Regions from separate parts of the Paenarthrobacter sp. AB444 genome, predicted to be linked through region 3. Evidence: riboswitches for the same ligand, from Rfam matches in the RefSeq annotation. Region 3 holds a riboswitch; each other region holds the start of a gene.

Region 1 (6,374 bases), on a different contig from region 3:
ACATCTGGAACATCAACTCCGTGGAGTCCGTGGCACTGGAGTACAGCCGGTTCAACAACAACGTGACCAACTACTACGCTGCGGACGAATTCCGGGCCAGCGACCACGATCCCGTGGTGGTCGGCCTGAACCTCGCCCCGGACGCACCGGCCACAGTCGACCTGCAGTTCCTGGGCATCAACGATTTCCACGGCCGCATCGACAACAACACGGTGCTCTTCGCGGGCACTGTGGAGAAGCTCCGTGCGGCGGCCGCCCCGGGCGCCACGGCGTTCATCTCGGCCGGCGACAACATCGGCGCTTCCCTCTTCGCGTCTTCGGTAGCGAAGGACCAGCCCACCATCGACGTCCTGAATGCCCTGGAACTGCAGGCGTCGGCAGTAGGCAATCACGAGTTCGACGGCGGCTGGCAGGACCTGCGCGACCGCGTCATTGCAGGAGGTGCCAACGCGAAGTTCGCCTACCTGGGCGCCAACGTTTACCAGAAGGGCACCACCACCCCGGTCCTGCCGGAGTACAAAGTCCTGGACATGAACGGCATGCGGGTCGCCGTCATCGGCACAGTCACCCAGGAGGTGCCAACCCTGGTAACCCCGGCTGGCATCGCCGACCTGGAATTCGGGGACCCCGTGGAAGCCATCAACCGCGTTGCCGCCAAGATCAAGGCCGACAACGCAGCTGACCTGATCATCGTGGAGAACCACGACGGCGCGGCATCCGGAACACCCGAGGGCGCAACGCTGGAACAGGAAGTGGCGGCAGGTGGCCCGTTCGCCAAGTTGGTCAACGAAACCACCCCGGACGTCGCTGCGATCTTCACCGGCCACACCCACAAGGAATACGCCTGGGATGCACCCATCCTGGACTCCAACGGCCAGCCCACAGGCAAAACCCGACCCATCGTGCAGACCGGCAACTACGGCGAGAACGTAGGCAGTGTGACGCTCACGGTGGATACTGCCTCCAAGTCCGTGACGGCCTACAAGGCAGCGGTCGTGGACCGCACCACAGACACTGCCGCAAGCCTGGTAGCCGCCTACCCGCGCGTTGCCACAGTCAAAACGATCGTGGATAAGGCCCTGGCCAATGCCGCAGAAATCGGAAACCAGCCGGTCGGTGCGGTAACAGCCGATATCACCACCGCCTTCACTCCGGACCCGGCAGGCGGAGCCCCCAAGCGTGATGATCGCGCGAGCGAATCGACGCTGGGCAACCTGGTGGCGGACTCCCTGGTGGATACGCTCAAGGCGCCGGAACTGGGCGCGGCGGAGATCGGCGTCGTGAATCCTGGCGGCCTGCGCAACGAGCTCTATTACGCGCCGGACGGCACCATCACCTACGCAGAAGCCAACGCCGTACTGCCGTTCGTGAACAATCTGTGGACCACGTCGCTGACAGGTACGCAGTTCAAGACTCTCTTGGAGCAGCAGTGGCAGACCAACCCGGACGGAACGGTGCCCAGCCGCCCGTACCAGCAGCTGGGCCTGTCCAAGAACGTCAACTACACCTACGACGCCGCCCGCCCCGCAGGCGACCGCGTCACCGGGATCTGGGTCGATGGTGCGGTCATTGACCCAGCCAAGCAGTACAGGATCGGCACCTTCAGCTTCCTTGCAACCGGCGGTGACAACTTCCGGGTCTTCAAGGAAGGCAGCAACACGAAGGACACCGGCCTGGTGGACAGGGATGCCTGGATCAAGTACCTGCAGGGACACAACCCGGTGTCGCCTGACTTTGCCCGCCGCTCCGTCGCTGTCGCCAACACCACAGCCGCCGAGGTCAAAGCTGGCGATCCGATCACCCTGGCAGTGTCCAAACTGGACCTGACATCGATCGGCAGCCCGGCCAACAAGACGCTGAAGGCAGTCTTTACCGACGCCAAGGGCGCCTCCCTGGTACTCGGCGACGTGCCCGTTGCAGCCGGCTCCGCCACGGTGAACCTCAAGGTTCCCGCAGCGGCCGCCGCAGGAACCGGCACCGTGGTGCTGACCGCCGTCGAAAGTGGAACGACGGTCAAGGCGCTGGTCAAGGTGGCTGCAAGCGGGCCCCAGCCACCGCAGTGCACCGAGCCAACCAAGCCGTCCAAGTGGTACGACATCGTGGGCTGGCTCCGTTATGCCTACGCATGGCTGGAGTACCAGAAGTGCCTGAGGGGCTAAACCTCCCCTGAAAACCAAAGAGCCAGGCTCCCCACCATCGAGGAGCCTGGCTCTTTGCTTGTGTGTCAGCTGCGGACGGATTCGGGTTCGTTCACCCGCTCAGCGTCCTTCTGCAGCTCAGCCTTGAAGTGCTCGTAACGGGCCAGGTGGGTGGGCCGTTTGCGAAGGACCGCCCAGGCCACGCCAAGGGCGAGGAACCACACCGGAGTGACCAGCAGCGCCATGAGCGTGTCCGGCTGGGTGGTCAGCGCCCAGAGAATGAATGCGAAGAAGGCGAACACCACCCACACCATCACCACCCCACCCGGCATCTTGAAAGCCGAGGAATCGTGCAGCTGGGGACGGCGCTTCCTGAAGGCCAGGTAGCTGGCCAGGATGATCGACCACACGAACACGAAACAGACAGCCGAAACGGTGGTGACCATGTCGAATGCCTTGCCGACGTCCTGCCCGGCGTACATGAGCACGACGCCGGACAGCAACAGGACGCAGGAAAGGAACAGGGCGTTGCGGGGTACTTTGCGTCCGGACAGGGCGCTGAAGACAGCGGGCGCGTCGCCTTCCTGGGCCAGGCCGTACACCATGCGGGAGGTGGAGTAGATGCCGGAGTTGGCCGAGGACATCGCCGAGCTCAGGACCACCAGGTTCACGATCGTGGCGGCGGCGCCGAGGCCTGCCAGGGAGAACATGGCAATGAAGGGGCTGTGGCCCGCGGCGAACTGGGTCCACGGGGTGACGGACATGAGGATGATGAGCGCACCTACGTAGAAAAGGAGCACACGGATGGGGATGGAGTTGATTGCCTTGGGCAGGTTCTTCTCCGGGTCCTTGGCCTCGGCCGCGGTGGTGCCCACCAGCTCGATGCCCACGAACGCGAAGACGGCGATCTGGAAGCCGGCAACGAAGCCCATGAACTCGTTCGGGAAGAAACCGCCGTGGTTCCACAGGTTGCTGAAGCTGGCCGGTCCGGCGTCTGACTGGAAGCCGCTGAGGATCATGAACAGGCCAACGATAATGAGGGCGGCGATGGCCACGATCTTAATGAGCGCGAACCAGAATTCGGTCTCGCCGAAGGCCTTCACGGTTGCCAGGTTCAGGAGCAGCAGGATGCCGATGGTGATAAGACCCGGAATCCACAAGGGCAGCCCTGGCCACAACTCCTCCGAGTACCCGGCAATCGCAATGACATCGGCGATGCCCGTGATGACCCAGCAGAACCAGTAGGTCCACCCGGTGAAGAAGCCGGCCCAGGGACCGAGGAGGTCGGCGGCGAAATCGCTGAAGGACTTGTAATTCAGGTTGCTCAGGAGCAGTTCGCCCATGGCGCGCATGACGAAGAACAGCATGAAGCCGATGATCATGTACACGAAAATTACGGAGGGGCCAGCTGCGGAAATGGTCTTGCCCGAGCCCATGAAGAGGCCGGTTCCAATGGCACCGCCGATGGCGATGAGCTGGATGTGGCGATTGCTGAGTTGGCGTTCGAGATGCGGTGAATCGTTGCCGGTGGTGGGATGAATCGTCAAAGGAACTCCGTCGTTCAGGCGGCACTGTGGTGCCGCATTGATTCGGGTTCCTCCCCGCTCTGTAGGTAGACCTGAGAGTTTCCGCAGGCATGGGCCTGCTTGCACCTTCGGTGAGTCCGGTGGCCGGACTGCTTTCCAGAGTTGCCTCGCCGCGGCGGTACATGGGCCTGAGAGATTCCTGGGGAGGGTTTGCTCCTACGGCGCCTGACGAAATGTACCGGCAGGGCTCTCCCGCCGCAGATCAAAAGCGCGCACACCCTTACGGGTGATGCAGCTCACACAGTAGCGAAGGCTGGCTGGCGGCGCAACCCGGGGCTCTAGAGTCCCAGAATGCTGCGGGCGATCTCATCGGCGTCACGCAGGGTTCGTTGCCCGCTGGCATAGGCGGGGCCGGTGCGGGGACGGGCCTCCGCGGCGATGGCATTGCCCCACTGCGACGCAGACAACTGCAGCCCGAGCACGTACATGTTTTCCGTAACAGATCCGTTGGCCGCGATGGGGCGGTAGGGGTGCGGTTCAACGTCAAGGCCGGTGGTCTGCATGGGGGTGCCCTCAACGCTCATCATGATCTTGGTCCGCACCAAGCCATCAGCCATGAGCTGCTCCAGCAGCGGGGAGATATTGATGCCAACCCTGTTCGCCGGCGACATCGCCTCAATGAGGGTCTCCGCCTCCACCGGCCCGTCGTGAACCCACGGCGAAGCCGCCCGGAACACCTTTGCGCTGCGATCGACACTGAACTTGGGGTCCGGTCCGACAAAACTTACGACGCCGGCACGCGCCAAGGCGGCGAGCTGCTCCGAGCGGAGCGCGGGCGGCCCGCTGGCCAGTCCTTCGACAAACGATTCGAACCAGCCGCGCAGACCGGCCAACCAGGACTCGTCCGTGATGCCGCCGTCCGCCACAACGGTCTTGAGGATCGCCCGGCCGGTGTGCAGTGCCCCAATGGCCATCTTCACGGGGTCGGCTTCACCCAAAGCCGAGCGCCGGGCGTCGTCGTCCAGGTAGGCGGTGATCGCGGCATCCAGGTCACGCCGTGATGCGAACGTCCGTCCCGCCAACGGCGCCGCGAGCCCACGAAGATTCAAACGGCGCGAAGCAACCACGTGCTTTTCAACCAGGACCTCCAGATCGTGTTCCCAGTGCGTCGTGGTGTGGGCATGCGGTTGCAGCGCGTCCTGCAGGTCGGCCAAAAACTGTGCCGGATCCTTGATCGCGGCGGGCTGGGACCTGGCCAGCGTTGAGTAATAGGCCCACAACGCATCCCTGTGCAGCAACGGCCAGAGATCGTGGTCGAAACCGGGCTGGATGCCTGCTGCCCGGAACCGGTCAACCGCGTCTTCTGTCAAGTACCGCATGGTGATGCTGCGTGGGTAGTAGCCGTCCAGCCCTGCCTTGGCCCGGTACGGCGTACCGCGGCGGGAGGCAGCGAAAATCCTGGGTTCACGGCCCGATGGCCGGTACTCCAGGACACCGGCTCCGGGCACCCCTGCCTCGACAAACTTGCCTCCGCGACCCTCCGTCAGTTGGCCCATCACGTCAAAGAAGTTCAAGCCCATGCCCCGGACAAGAACGGGTTGGCTGTCAGGCACCGCCTGCCAATCCACATCCGCGGGCGGTGCCGGCGGGAAATACGCCAAGCCCAACTCGTCGGCCGCACGCTTGAATGACCTCTGCTCCGGGTTGAGCCGCGATTCGATGTGCCCCAACGCCAGCACCACCGAACCGACGGTGAGCGTCGTGCCGTCGGCGAGTTCGACGTCGAACTTCCCGTCAACCGGACGCGCAGCAACGGCGAGCGTTTCATGGAAGGTGACCTCGACGCCGTCGGGCAGCCGGTCCAGCAGCCCCTCCAGGGTTTGGCGCAGATAGCGCCCGTACAGGGCGCGGCTGGGGAAGTCGTGGGATTCCAGGGTGGCCAGCTCGGCTTTTTCGGCGTCGTCCAGGCCCGCACCATCACGACGTCGGGCCTCCCGCCACTGGTCGAAGGAGCCACCCGTCAGCGGGGTTGCGAGCTCGGGATCCTCGGGGATCAGTGTCGGGTAGAACGCCTGCGTATTCATCAAGTACAGGCGGGACTGGCCGGGCTGCCACACGTGCCCCGAACCTGCAGGAAAGGGATCCACGACATGGATGTGGAGGGTGGCTCCCCCGGTGTCGCCGGCAGCCCAGTTCGCGAGCAACCGCTCAAGGACACTGGTGCCCCGAGGGCCGGCCCCCAGCAGGGCAACACGGTTGGTTTGCGATTTAGCCACGCTCAAGCCTAACTCTGCGTGACTTGCCTACCGTCGAACTGTGTTGCTTGGATGGGGCGATGACCACCACAGCAGCTGATCCCTCGCCATTGTCAGAGAATGGCGCCGCGCCCGAACCCACGGATGAGAACGCCTGGCTGGAGGACATCCACGGTGAAGAACAGCTCGCGTGGGTCAGGGAGCAGAACGCCCGCACCGAAGAACTGCTGGAAGACGCCGGTTATGCGGAGCTCCAGTCCGGCATTTTGGAAGTCATGGACTCCACAGACCGGATCGCCATGGTCAACAAACGCGGCGATTTCTACTACAACTTCTGGAAGGACAAGGAGCACCCCAAGGGACTGTGGCGCCGCACCACGTGGGAGAGCTATCTCAGCGACCAACCTGAATGGGATGTGCTGCTCGACGTCGATGCGCTGGCTGCCTCGGAGGGC
Region 2 (6,374 bases), on a different contig from region 3:
CAATAAAGAGCGGTGCGGCTTCCACATTGGGGATGAAAGCCGGAATGGCTAAGGCAACAACAATGATCCCGAACGTCCACAAAAGCAGCTTTCGGCGCCCGATCTTCTCCACAAGCCAGAGTCCGGGAATGCCGCCGACAACAAACAGCATGGAGATCAGGAATGAGCCACCGTAGAGGTTGGCGTCGCCATGCATGCCAAACGAGGTCAGCAGGTCCGGGGCGAAAGTGTAGACGGCAAACAACGGAATGACCTGTGCTGTCCAAAAGATGGAGACGAACAGGGTCCGCTTCCAGAACTGACCTCGGAAAATATCCAGGAAGCTGCCTTGCTTCAAGGGTCCCTCGCTGTCGGAAGAGATGTCAGCCAGTCCATACTGAGGGCCGTAAACCTTCTTGAGGACGGCATCGGCCTCATCGCGGCGCCCTCGTGATAGCAACCACCGTGGAGACTCAGGCGTGCCGAGCCGGCAGAGCAGCGTGATGATGGCGAAGACAGCCGGGCTGGCAACCATGAAGCGCCAGGCCTCCGGTCCCGCATCGCGCAACAAGTAGCCGACGGCGTAAGCCGCCGCGGCACCTATGGCCCACACCACGAACGTGGCACCGAGCAGGCGTCCGCGATGTTTTTTGGGAAGGAACTCGGCCAGGAGCGAGGTAGCGATGGGGTAGTCGGCGCCGATGGCCATGCCCAGGAAGAGCCTGCACAAGACCACTTGCCACATGTCGGTGGCAAAGCCGTTCAGGACGGAAAACACCGCAAGCGCGATGAGGTCCGCGATGTACATCTTGTGGCGGCCGATCCTGTCGGTCAGCCAACCAAAGATGGCACCGCCGAAAAAGATGCCCACCAGGCTTGCCGCACCCACCAGGCCAATTTCAGCGGGGGTCATCTCCAGTCCGGGGGCCATGGTGATGAGTGCGATGCCAATGATGGACAGCGCGTAGCCGTCGATGAACGGACCGCCGGACGCGAAGAACGTCAATTTCTTGTGGAACCGGGTTAGTGGGGCGTCATCAATGAGGTTGCTGGTTGCGCTCATTGCCAACCCTCTCTCGTGAATGCTCGTCTTTGAGCGGTGAAGTAAGTAGTTCCAGTTTTGGTGATACAGGTCACCGGGTATATTCATTCATTGTTTACATCTGACGAAGTCACGTAGACAAATGTCTAAGATCAAGACAGGACGCAGAAATGGCCATCACCGTCGCCGAACTCGTGGCTGAACCGCAACTCGGACTGACGCTCCTCGCCGGATCTGCGGGCACTGGCAACCGCATTACCTGGGCCCACACCTCTGACCTGCCGCGTTTGTGGGAGTGGGTCACCGGCGGGGAACTTATGATGACCAACGGCCTCTCCATTCCAGCGGATTCGGACGGACAGGTGGAGCTTGCTGAGGCCCTGGTGGACGCCGGTGCCAGTGCGTTGGCGATCGGCGAGAAAATGCACGCGCCTCCGCTGACAGTTGAGTTCCTGGCTGCTTGTGAGCGGCTGGCCCTGCCCCTCATCAACATCCCCTACCCGCTCCCGTTCATCGCGATCGCCAGGTCCGTGGCCGAGTCGTCGCTGCTCGAAGAATCCCGCCGTCTCCGCCAGACAGCCCGCGTCTACGACCTCCTGCGCACCGCCGGCGCGTCCGAGGATCACTGGCAAAGCCTGGTCCTTCGGCTCGCTACCGAACTGGATTCGGAGCTGTTCGTGGTGGACCGCCGCTGCCTGCATCCGTGGCACCCGGAGGGCCATCCCCTGCCGGCGTTCCTTGTGGAGGAATGGTCGCCGCAACCGGGCCGCGTGACCGTGGCGGGCAAGAACTTCCAGTGGCACAAGATTCGCGGCCGGCACGTGCTCACCATGGACATTCCCACCCACGCGAATGCGCTCCTCGTAGTGCTGCCCGGCAGCGAACCGCACCCTGACGCCGTCGTACTTTTGCACGCCGCAACCGTGCTGGGACTGCAGCTGGCGCGCATCGTCCTCTCGCTCGAAGGGCGGCACCGGCTGGCCGGCGAGTTCCTGCTGCAGGCCCTCGATGGGCGGCTCGGCACGGGAGAGATCGAGCGGCGGTTGACGGCTTTCGAGGTGCCTCCCCAGGAGTTCGTGGTCGCCTCGATGTCGGCGGACGACGGCGGCAGGCTGGCCAACGTGCACGTCGAGCTCTGGCGGCATGGCGTTCCGGCGGCCTCCTTGCGGCGGAACGACCGGCTTCATGTTGTGGTCGCTGCGGACGTCGCGGATGATCTCCTGGTCCACTGCGCCGGGTCTGAAAGCGTCATCGGCGTCAGCTCAGCGGCCTCCGTCGCGGGACTCCAACAGGCCCTTCAAGAATCGTTGTGGGCGCTGGGTTCGGCGCGTGCCAACAAGCTGGGACTGGCCCGCTACGCCGAGGGTCCCAGCTGGCTCGGGCTGACCGGCTTCGAAGAAGGCACCGCTTTGGTGCAGCGGCTCCTGGGCCCGGTTTTTGAGTACGAGCAGCGCCAGGACGGGGACCTGATGGTCACGTTGAGGACCTATTTGGACTCACAGCGGAGCTGGCAAAAGACAGCGTCCGCGCTGTTCACGCACCGGCAAACCATCATCTACAGGATCCGGAAAATTGGCGAACTGACGGGGCTGGACATGGGTGAAACGTCCACCTTGGCGCAGCTCTGGCTGGCCTTGCAGATCCACGAGGCGATGCATGGTTGAGCCGTGTTGGAAACAACCGCCTTGCACTTTTTCGCAGCCACCCGCTATGGTGTGAAGCGTGTCACTGACGTGACGCACACGCTTTTGATCTGCGGCGGGAGAGTCCTGCCGGGTACATCCAGTCAGGCGCCGTAGGAGCAAATCCTCCCCAGGAATCTCTCAGGCCCATGTACCGCCGCGGCGAGGCAACTCTGGAAAGCAGTCCGGGCAACCGGGCTCACCGACGGTGCAAGTGGGCAACCAAGCCCACGGAATCTCTCAGGTCCAATACAGAGCGGGGAGGAACCCCTATTCATCGTGGCGTCCCCTGGGCGCCTGAATCCTGGAGTTCCTCTTGACTGTTCAATCCTCCCCAACCGCTTTCGCGGACCGGCATATCGGCGCCCGTCGCCAGGCCGACATTGACACCATGCTCAAGGCGATCGGCTACGACTCGGTCGATGGCCTGGTGGACGTTGCCGTCCCCGATTCCATCCGCCAGTCCTCGCCCCTGACCTTGCAAAAGGCGTTGAGCGAGACCCAGGTCCTGGCCGAGCTCCGCAAGCTCGCCGCCAAGAACAAGACTGCCGTGCAAATGATCGGCCAGGGCTACTACGACACCGTCACGCCTCCGGTGATCCGCCGCAACATCCTCGAATCCCCGGCCTGGTACACGGCCTACACCCCGTACCAGCCCGAGATTTCCCAGGGCCGCCTCGAAGCCCTGCTGAACTTCCAGACCATGGTGCAGGACCTCACGGGGCTCCCGATCGCCAACGCTTCGCTGCTGGATGAAGCCACCGCCGTCGCCGAGGCCGTGTTGCTGATGCGCCGGGCGAACAAAGCTGTGAAGGACGGCAAGACCGTCCTGGACGCTGACCTCCTCCCGCAGACCATCGCCATCGTGAAGGGCCGCGCCGAGGCACTCGGTTTCGAGGTTTTGGTTGCGGATCTCTCCGCTGGATTGCCCGACGGCGACATCAACGGCGTCGTTCTGCAGCAGCCTGGCGTTTCGGGCCGGGTCTTCAACCACGCTCCCGTGATCGCTGCGGCGAAGGAACGCGGTGCACTGGTCACCGTCGCGGCCGATCTGCTGGCGCTCACCCTCATCACGCCCCCGGGCGAACAAGGTGCGGACATCGCCGTCGGGACCGCGCAGCGCTTCGGTGTGCCGCTGTTCTTCGGCGGCCCGCATGCCGCTTACATGGCCGTCCGGAACGGCATGGAGCGCACGCTTCCCGGCCGCATCGTTGGCGTGTCCAAGGACAACGCCGGCGTTCCCGCCTACCGCTTGGCGCTGCAGACCCGTGAGCAGCACATCCGCCGCGAGAAGGCCACGTCCAACATCTGCACGGCTCAGGCCCTGCTCGCGATCGTCGCCTCGATGTACGCCGTGTACCACGGCCCGGATGGGCTGAAGGCGATCGCCGAAACCGTCCACGGCCACGCCCGTGTGCTGGCTACCGCAGTGCAGAAGGCAGGCCGCGAACTCGTTGCCGACTCCTTCTTCGACACCCTCACCGTCCGCGTTCCGGGCAAGGCCTCGAAGGTGATCGGTGCCGCCGAGGCACGCGGCATCAACCTCCGCTACATCGATGAGGACACCGTCGGCGTCTCCGTCGATGAAACCACGACGCCGGAGGTCCTCTCCGCGGTCGCCGTCGCCTTCGGTGCCGGTCCGGTAGGGGACGCCGCCGGGTTCGAACTGCCCGCCGACGTGGTCCGTGCCTCGGACTTCCTGCAGCACCCGGTGTTCAACACGCACCGTTCCGAGGCGCAGCTGTTGCGCTATATCCGCAAGCTGTCCGACCGGGACCTCGCGCTGGACCGCACCATGATCCCGCTGGGTTCGTGCACCATGAAGCTGAACGCCACGGCTGAAATGGAGGCGATCTCCTGGCCGGAGTTCGCATCGATCCACCCGTTCGCGCCGGATCACCAGACTGAGGGTTGGCGTGAGCTGATCTCCGGTTTGGAAGCCGATCTGACCGAGATCACGGGCTACGACCAGGTCTCCATCCAGCCCAACGCCGGTTCGCAGGGTGAGCTCGCGGGCCTCCTCGCGATCCGCGGCTACCACCTGTCGCGCGGCGATGAGCAGCGCAACGTCTGCCTGATCCCCGCTTCGGCCCACGGCACCAACGCTGCCTCGGCTGTGCTGGCCGGCATGAAGGTGGTCGTAGTGGCTACGGCTGCCGATGGCACGATTGACCACGCTGACCTGGCGGCAAAGATCGAGGCCAACCGCGACGTGCTTTCGGCCATCATGATCACCTACCCCTCCACGCACGGTGTGTACGACGCCGACGTCGTCGAGGTGTGCGACGCGGTTCACGAGGCCGGTGGCCAGGTGTACGTGGATGGTGCGAACCTCAACGCGCTGGTCGGCTTGGCCCAGCCGGGCAAGTTCGGCGGCGATGTCTCGCACTTGAACCTGCACAAGACCTTCTGCATCCCGCACGGCGGCGGCGGACCCGGTGTTGGTCCTGTTGCAGCCAAGGCACACCTGGCTCCGTTCATGCCGGGCGATGCGAACAACGCTTCCTCCTCGGAGGGTGGCGTCGCCATCTCCGCATCCCGTTTCGGTTCCGCCGGCGTGCTCCCGATTTCCTGGGCCTACGTGAAGCTCATGGGCGGTGAAGGGCTGACCGAGGCCACCAAGTCGGCGCTGCTTGCTGCAAACTACGTTGCTTCACGCCTGGATGAGCACTTCCCGGTCCTCTACACGGGCGAAGGTGGACTCGTGGCGCACGAGTGCATCCTTGACCTCCGTGAGCTGACCGCGCGTACGGGTGTCACGGCCGAGGATGTTGCCAAGCGTTTGATCGACTTCGGCTTCCACGCCCCGACGCTGGCCTTCCCGGTTGCCGGCACCCTGATGGTGGAGCCGACGGAGTCCGAGGACCTCACCGAGATCGACCGCTTCATCGAGGCCATGATCACCATCCGGGCCGAAATTGAGCAGGTTGCTGCCGGTGACTTCTCCGTGGAGAACTCCCCGCTCCGCAACGCGCCCCACACGGCGTCCGCCGTCGTGAGTTCCGCCTGGGAGCGCGACTACCCGCGCGAGCAGGCTGCCTTCCCGGTGCCGAGCCTCAAGCAGGACAAATACTTCCCGCCGGTCGGCCGGATTGACGGTGCTGCGGGCGACCGCAACCTTGTCTGCTCCTGCCCTCCGATCGAAGACTTTGAGAACTAAAGGACCCTGTGATGTCTGAGAACTACACCGCTCTCTACGAGCAACACAAAAAGGCCGGCGCGTCCTTCACGGACTTCGGCGGCTGGCAGATGCCCCTCAAGTACGAGTCCGAGTTGGCTGAGCACCACGCGGTACGCCAGGCTGCCGGCTTGTTCGACCTCTCCCACATGGGCGAAGTCTGGGTAACCGGTCCGGAAGCAGCCGCGTTCCTGGACTATGCCCTGGTGGGCAAGCTGTCCGCGATTGCCGACGGCAAGGCCAAGTACTCGCTGATCTGCAACGCCGACGGCGGCATCATCGACGACCTGATCACGTACCGTCGTGGCCCGGAGAAGTTCCTCGTGGTGCCGAACGCGGGCAACGCCAAGGTGGTTGCGGCCGCCCTGTCCGAGCGTGCGGCCGGGTTCGACGTTGTTGTCGAGGATGCGTCCGCTGAGACCTCCCTCATTGCAGTACAGGGCCCTCTTGCTGAAGCGATCCTCTTGCGCCTGGTTCCGGCCGAGCAGCACTC
Region 3 (6,374 bases):
GGGCTCCCAGGTCAGTTCTCCCCGGGCTGGTCCCGTTCGGTTGTGCCCAGGTACTCCAGGGCGGCCGTAACCAATGCTTCTGTTCCCTTGGCCAGCGTGGGCTGGATCAATGGAGCGAAGTAGGGGGAGTGGTTGGATGGAATGTCCTCTGGGAGCCGCCCTGTGGTGGCCCACTCCCTGAACAGTGCAGGGTCGGCGCCTCCAAGGAACCAGAACACCAAAGGTGCATCGGCGCCTTTTGCCAAGGCTCCGACATCTTCGCTGCCCGAGACCGGGCCGGGGTCGATCACCTGTGCCGTGCCGAATTTGGCCTTGAATGCTGCCGTGATTCTGCCTGCAGCCGATTCGTCATTGACGGTGAGGGGAAAGTGCTCCTCGAAGTGGATCTCCGGATCCTTCGGAGCACCGGAGGCTGTTGATTCCCCCTGGACGATGCGCTCAATGGATCCGAGGATCTTGTCCCTGATGGAATCGCTGAAGGTGCGGACACTAAGGCCCAGGGTGGCGGTCTCGGGAATGATGTTGTTTTTTGTCCCGGAATGGATCTGCCCAACGGTTACCACCGCCGAGTCACTCGCCGCGAGCTCACGCGAGACAATGCCCTGCAAGCGGACCGTGGCAGCTGCTGCCATGAGGACAGGGTCAACGGTGGTTTCAGGGCGGGAGCCGTGTCCGCCGCGTCCGTGCAGGGTGATGTTGAGGGAGTCGGCGGAGGCCATGGTGACGCCGGAGCGGATGCCGAACCAGCCGGCGGGGAATGGGGCGACATGCTGGCCGAGTACGACGTCGGGCTTCGGGACGACGTCGTACAGGCCGTCCGCCACCATCGCGTTCGCTCCGCCGCCCCATTCCTCTGCGGGCTGGAAAACGGCGATCAACGTGCCTTGCCACTGGTCGCGTTGCCCGGCAAGCGACTCCACAGCACCCACCAGGCAACTGACGTGGACATCGTGGCCGCATGCATGCATGACGGGAACGTCGTTGCCCGTGTGGTCGACGCCGACGGCGGTGCTTGCGTAGTCCAGTCCGGTGGATTCTTTGACGGGCAGGGCGTCCATGTCGGCCCGGAGCATGACCACCGGCCCTGGTCCGTTGTGAAGCACACCCACCACACCGGTCTGGCCGATGTTGCGGTGGACCGTGAAGCCAAGGTTTTCCAGGTGTCCGGCGGCGATTCCCGCTGTCCTGGTCTCCTGGAAGGATAGCTCCGGGTTGGCGTGCAGGTCTTTGTAAAGCTCTTCGAGGTCAATGGTCATGGGTCTACCCTCTTCGTTCGACGCCTTTGGTCCGGCCAGTGTATCCACCGGCGGTGTGCGAAACCTGAGTGTGCGAGGCCTGTGTGCGAAGACCGAACACTCACGGCACACTGGATGGCATGACGAATACCGCAGCCGCCACGACCCAGCAGTCCACCGTCGAGGACTGGACCAAGGCCCTGGCGGAGTCGAAGGGTTCGCCCGGGGGTGGTGCCGGTACGGGTGTCATGCTCTCGATCGCGGCCGCTTTGACGTCCATGGTTGCCGGGTATACGGAGCCTGAAGACCACCAGCGCGACGAACTTTCCGGCATTCATGCCCGCGCCCACGAGCTGCGGAAAACTGCCCTGCAGCTCGCGGACGACGACTCCTCTGCCTCCAATGCTTTTGGGGCTGCGTTCCGACTGGACCCCGGCCCGGAACGGGAAGAGGCGATTCATCAGGCGTCGGTTGAGGCGGCCAAGGCTTCGGCCGTCCTGGGGGAGCGGGCCATCGACGCCATCGAAGACCTTGGCTGGCTCGCTTCCCATGGAAACCCGGCCCTCATCGCCGATGTCGTGGTTGGCTTCGGTGCGCTGCGGGCGGCGATAACGGGTGCGCGGACCAACGTGAGCTTCGACCTCGCGTCCCTGACCTCCGCAGGGACTCCGCTTGAGGAGGTCAGGGAGCAGCATCCGGACCTGTGGACGACGGTCAGCCTGCTCAGCGACGCGCTGGAGCGGATCGACCAACTGGCTGCCGGCGTCGACAAAAAGGCCGCACCTACCGAAGCGGTGTAGTCCCTATTTCGCCTTGGGCACCTTGCGGAGTACGACGGCGGCCATCACTGCCGCTCCGGCCATCAGTACCAGCCCAATCGCCGCAGTGATGTGGACGCCGGAGTCGAATGCTGTCCGGGCGGCTGTGGTCAATGCCTCGGAGAGCTCGGCGGGAAGGCCGGAGGCTGCGTCGACGGCACCGGCCAGTGTTTCCCCGGACTTCCTTGCGGCTTCTGCGGAGACACCGTCGGGAACGACGAGGTTGTGCTGGTAGGACGCTGTGAGGATGGAGCCGAGCACGGCAGTCCCCAACAGCGATCCCAATTCGTAGCCGGTCTCGGAGATGGCCGAGGCCGCTCCGGACTTGTCCGCCGGAACCGATGACAGGATCAGATCATTGGAGATGGTCTCCGCCGCGCCGACCCCGATAGCGAGCACAGTCAGGGCGGACAGGAGGAACACCGGTCCGCTGCCATGGTTGCCTGTGACGGCCACCAGGTACCCGATGGCGCTGAGCGTCAGTCCGCCGGCCACGACGAAGCCGGGCCGCACGCGCTTGACCAACGGCACCACCAGCAGCCCGGCGATCACGGTGGCGAGGAGGGCGGGGATCATCGCGATGCCGGCTTCCATGGGGGACTGCCCTTCGACCAGCTGCAGGTGCTGGGCAAAGAAGTAGATGAAGCCCGTCATGGAGAACAGGGATAGTACGTTGGCCACGATGGCCGTGCTGAACACCTTGTTCTTGAACAGGGCCACATCCAGCATGGGGCTGTCGATGCTCTGTTGGCGACGAACGAACACAATGCCCATCACCAGTCCGAAGCCCATGAAAGCAGCGGCCGGGGCCCCGAAGCCGTGGACCGCGAATTCCTTGATGCCGTAAACGAACGGCGCCATGGTGACCACGGACAGGACGATGCTGGGTACGTCGACGCGGCCTGGGTTGGCGTCCTTGGATTCAGGAATCAGTACCCGGCCAAATGCCAGCAAAGGCAGGAGCAGGAATGCTGCCACCAGGAAGACGGCGCCCCACCAGAAGTGTTCCACAAGCCAACCGCCGAAGATGGGGCCCAGGGCGGCGCCGCCGGAGAAGCCGGCAGCCCACACAGCGATCGCGAGCCTGCGCCGGTTGGGATCGGTAAAGATGTTCCGGATCAAGGACAACGTTGAGGGCATCAGCATGGCGCCAAAGACACCAAGTGCGGCGCGTCCGGCAATCAGCCACTCAGCGGATGGCGCGAATGCTGTAGCAGCCGAAACCGCAGCGAAGCCCGTGCTGCCGATCAGGAGCAACCGGCGTCGTCCGATCCTGTCGCCCAAGTTGCCCATGGATACCAGAAGTGCCGCCAACACCAGCGGATACGCGTCAACGATCCACAGGAGCTGGATGCCGCCGACATCCAAGGATCGGGCGATTTCGGGCAGGGCAAAGGTGAGCGCGGTGTTGTCGACGGCCACCAGCAGCACAGGGAACATCAGCAGTGCCAGGGCCGTCCAATCGCGCCACGGTGCAGCCTGCCCCTTGACGGGGTTGACGGAACGGGGTGCGTGGGTTGAGGACGGCGAGAACATGCCCTAACTATACCGTCCAGACGGTACAGTTACAAATGCAAGGACTGCACAGCTTTAGGGAATGATGTACACATGCCACGAAAACCAGTTGCCCGGGACGCCGTCCTGGATGCCTTCGAAGCCCTCCTCATAGAGGTAGGGGAGCGGGCAGCCACTCTTGACGCCGTCGCCAAGCGGGCAGGCGTCTCCAAAGGTGGCCTGCTGTACCACTTCCCCAACAAGGAAGCCCTGATCAGCGCTCTGCTCGAACGCCTGGATGAACTGGCGGAAGAGGACATTGTGCGGATGAAGGCAGCGCCGGACGGAGCCGCCTCGTACTTCATCCGGACCTCGCTGTGGGGCGGCACGCCCATGGACAGGGCTTTCGTTGCCGCCACCAGGCTCGCCGAAGTGGCCCACGAGGAAACGCGGCGGCGGTTTGCCGGCATCCAGCAGCAATGGCTGGATGTCCTGGCCGAGGACGTGGGGCCGGAGGTCGCCAAAGCCGTCAGCTACATGGGTGACGGGCTGTATTTCAACGCCATGTTCGAAGGCGGACAGGAGGGCGGGAATGCGGGCCGGGAGGCCGACGTCGAAATCCTGTTGGGCGTGCTGGACCGTCTGCGGAAGTGACGCTTCTTCCATTTGCCGCAGCGACCTGCACATAGGACAATTAACTCTTGTGGTGTGTCCTGTGTGGGCGCCCATGCACAATTGAACAAGCCTTTGATCTGCGGCGGGAGAGTCCTGCAAGCACGTGATGCAGGCGCCGTAGGAGCAAACCCTCCCCAGGAATCTCTCAGGCCCACGCACCGCCGCGGCGAGGCAACTCTGGAAAGCAGCAGGCGACCGTCCCAGGTTGTTGTGCTCACCGACGGTGCAAGCGATTCGTTGTTCGGACAAGTCGCGGAAACTCTCAGGTCCAATACAGAGCGGGGAGGAACCCGAGCCGCTGTGGCGTACCCAAACGCCACCCAAGTATTGGAGTTCCTTCGTGACGGTTAGTTCTGCCTCCACCCCCTTCGTCGATCGGCATATCGGCGCCCGCCGCCAGGCCGACATTGAGACCATGCTCAAGACCGTCGGTTACGACTCCGTGGATGCCCTCGTGGACACCGCGGTTCCCAACGACATCCGCCAGGACATTGCCCTGACCCTGCAGGACGCCCTGTCAGAGGTCGAGGTCCTGGCAGAACTGCGCAAGCTGGCCGCCAAGAACAAGACCGCCGTGCAGATGATCGGCCAGGGCTACTACGACACCATCACGCCCCCGGTGATCCGCCGTAACATCCTCGAATCCCCGGCCTGGTACACCGCCTACACGCCGTACCAGCCCGAGATTTCCCAGGGCCGCCTCGAAGCGCTCCTGAACTTCCAGACCATGGTCCAGGACCTCGTTGGCTTGCCCATCGCCAATGCCTCCCTGCTGGACGAAGCAACGGCAGTCGCTGAAGCCGTTCTCATGATGCGCAGGGCCAACAAGAACAAGGCTGCCCAGGATGGCAAGACCGTCCTCGACGCCGACTGCCTGCCCCAGACCATCGCCATCGTGAAGGGCCGCGCCGAGGCACTCGGCTTCGAGGTTGAGGTCGCGGACCTTTCCCTCGGCCTGCCGGAAGGTGCCATCAACGGCGTCGTCCTCCAGCAGCCCGGCGTTTCCGGTCGTGTTTTCGACCACTCAGCCGTCATTGCCGAGGCGAAAGAGCGCGGCGCGCTGGTCACCGTCGCTGCGGACCTGCTGTCCTTGACCCTCATCACCCCTCCGGGCGAGCAGGGCGCCGACATCGCCGTCGGTTCTGCCCAGCGCCTGGGTGTTCCGCTGTTCTTCGGTGGCCCGCACGCCGCCTACATGGCAGTCCAGAAGGGCCTCGAGCGTTCCATGCCGGGCCGCCTGGTGGGCGTTTCGAAGGACGACGCCGGTGTCCCCGCCTACCGCTTGGCGCTGCAGACCCGTGAGCAGCACATCCGCCGCGAGAAGGCCACGTCCAACATTTGTACGGCTCAGGCCCTGCTGGCCATCGTTGCCTCGATGTACGCCGTCTATCACGGCCCGGAGGGCCTGAAGGCGATCGCTGAGACCGCCCACAACCACGCCCGCACCCTGGCCGCCTCCCTGAAGGCTGCCGGCGTCGAGGTCCTGCATGGCTCCTTCTTCGACACCGTCACGGTTCGCATTCCCGGCCGCGCCGCAGAGATCGTGGCAGCGGCCGAGGCCCGCGGGATCAACCTGCGCGGCATCGACGCGGACACCGTTGGTATTTCCGTGGACGAAACCACGACAACTGACGTTGTCGGCCGTGTCCTCGACGTGTTCGGCGCTTCCGTGGTTGAGGCCGTGGAGGGCTTCGCCCTTGTCGGTTCGGTTGAGCGCACCAGTGAGTTCATGCAGCACCCGGTGTTCAACACCCACCGCTCCGAAACCCAGCTCCTGCGCTACATCCGCAAGCTCTCGGACCGCGACCTTGCGCTTGACCGCACCATGATTCCCCTGGGTTCGTGCACCATGAAGCTCAACGCGACGGCCGAGATGGAAGCCATCTCCTGGCCAGAGTTCGCCTCGATCCACCCGTTCGCTCCGGATTCCCAGACGGCTGGCTGGCGTGAACTCATCGCTGACCTGGAATCCCAACTGACCGAGATCACCGGCTACGACCAGGTCTCCATCCAGCCGAACGCCGGTTCCCAGGGTGAGCTCGCGGGCCTGCTGGCCATCCGCGGCTACCACCTCTCCAACGGCGATGACCAGCGCAACGTCTGCCTCATCCCGGCCTCCGCCCATGGCACCAACGCCGCCTCGGCAGTGCTG

The links. Region 3 has a riboswitch for glycine ahead of gcvP (aminomethyl-transferring glycine dehydrogenase). Riboswitches for the same ligand answer to the same signal wherever they lie in the genome.
Region 1: it holds a riboswitch for glycine, as region 3 does, so the genes downstream of both, cycA (D-serine/D-alanine/glycine transporter) here and gcvP (aminomethyl-transferring glycine dehydrogenase) in region 3, are expected to answer to the same signal.
Region 2: it holds a riboswitch for glycine, as region 3 does, so the genes downstream of both, gcvP (aminomethyl-transferring glycine dehydrogenase) here and gcvP (aminomethyl-transferring glycine dehydrogenase) in region 3, are expected to answer to the same signal.

The regions. Positions count from the first base shown of each region.
Region 1 covers NZ_JAQZBY010000017.1:15,474-21,847, reverse strand. Annotated here, with positions in the region: gene PQ627_RS17995 (ExeM/NucH family extracellular endonuclease) at 1-2,159, shown strand, start outside; gene cycA (D-serine/D-alanine/glycine transporter) at 2,225-3,685, opposite strand; glycine riboswitch at 3,831-3,929, opposite strand; gene PQ627_RS17985 (FAD/NAD(P)-binding protein) at 4,003-5,940, opposite strand; gene PQ627_RS17980 (prolyl oligopeptidase family serine peptidase) at 6,000-6,374, shown strand, end outside.
Region 2 covers NZ_JAQZBY010000002.1:13,735-20,108, reverse strand. Annotated here, with positions in the region: gene PQ627_RS03410 (MFS transporter) at 1-1,042, opposite strand, end outside; gene PQ627_RS03405 (PucR family transcriptional regulator) at 1,192-2,685, shown strand; glycine riboswitch at 2,771-2,870, shown strand; gene gcvP (aminomethyl-transferring glycine dehydrogenase) at 3,020-5,863, shown strand; gene gcvT (glycine cleavage system aminomethyltransferase GcvT) at 5,875-6,374, shown strand, end outside.
Region 3 covers NZ_JAQZBY010000015.1:65,616-71,989, forward strand. Annotated here, with positions in the region: gene PQ627_RS17045 (amidohydrolase) at 12-1,256, opposite strand; gene PQ627_RS17050 (cyclodeaminase/cyclohydrolase family protein) at 1,376-2,035, shown strand; gene PQ627_RS17055 (MFS transporter) at 2,039-3,589, opposite strand; gene PQ627_RS17060 (TetR/AcrR family transcriptional regulator) at 3,662-4,201, shown strand; glycine riboswitch at 4,296-4,393, shown strand; gene gcvP (aminomethyl-transferring glycine dehydrogenase) at 4,563-6,374, shown strand, end outside.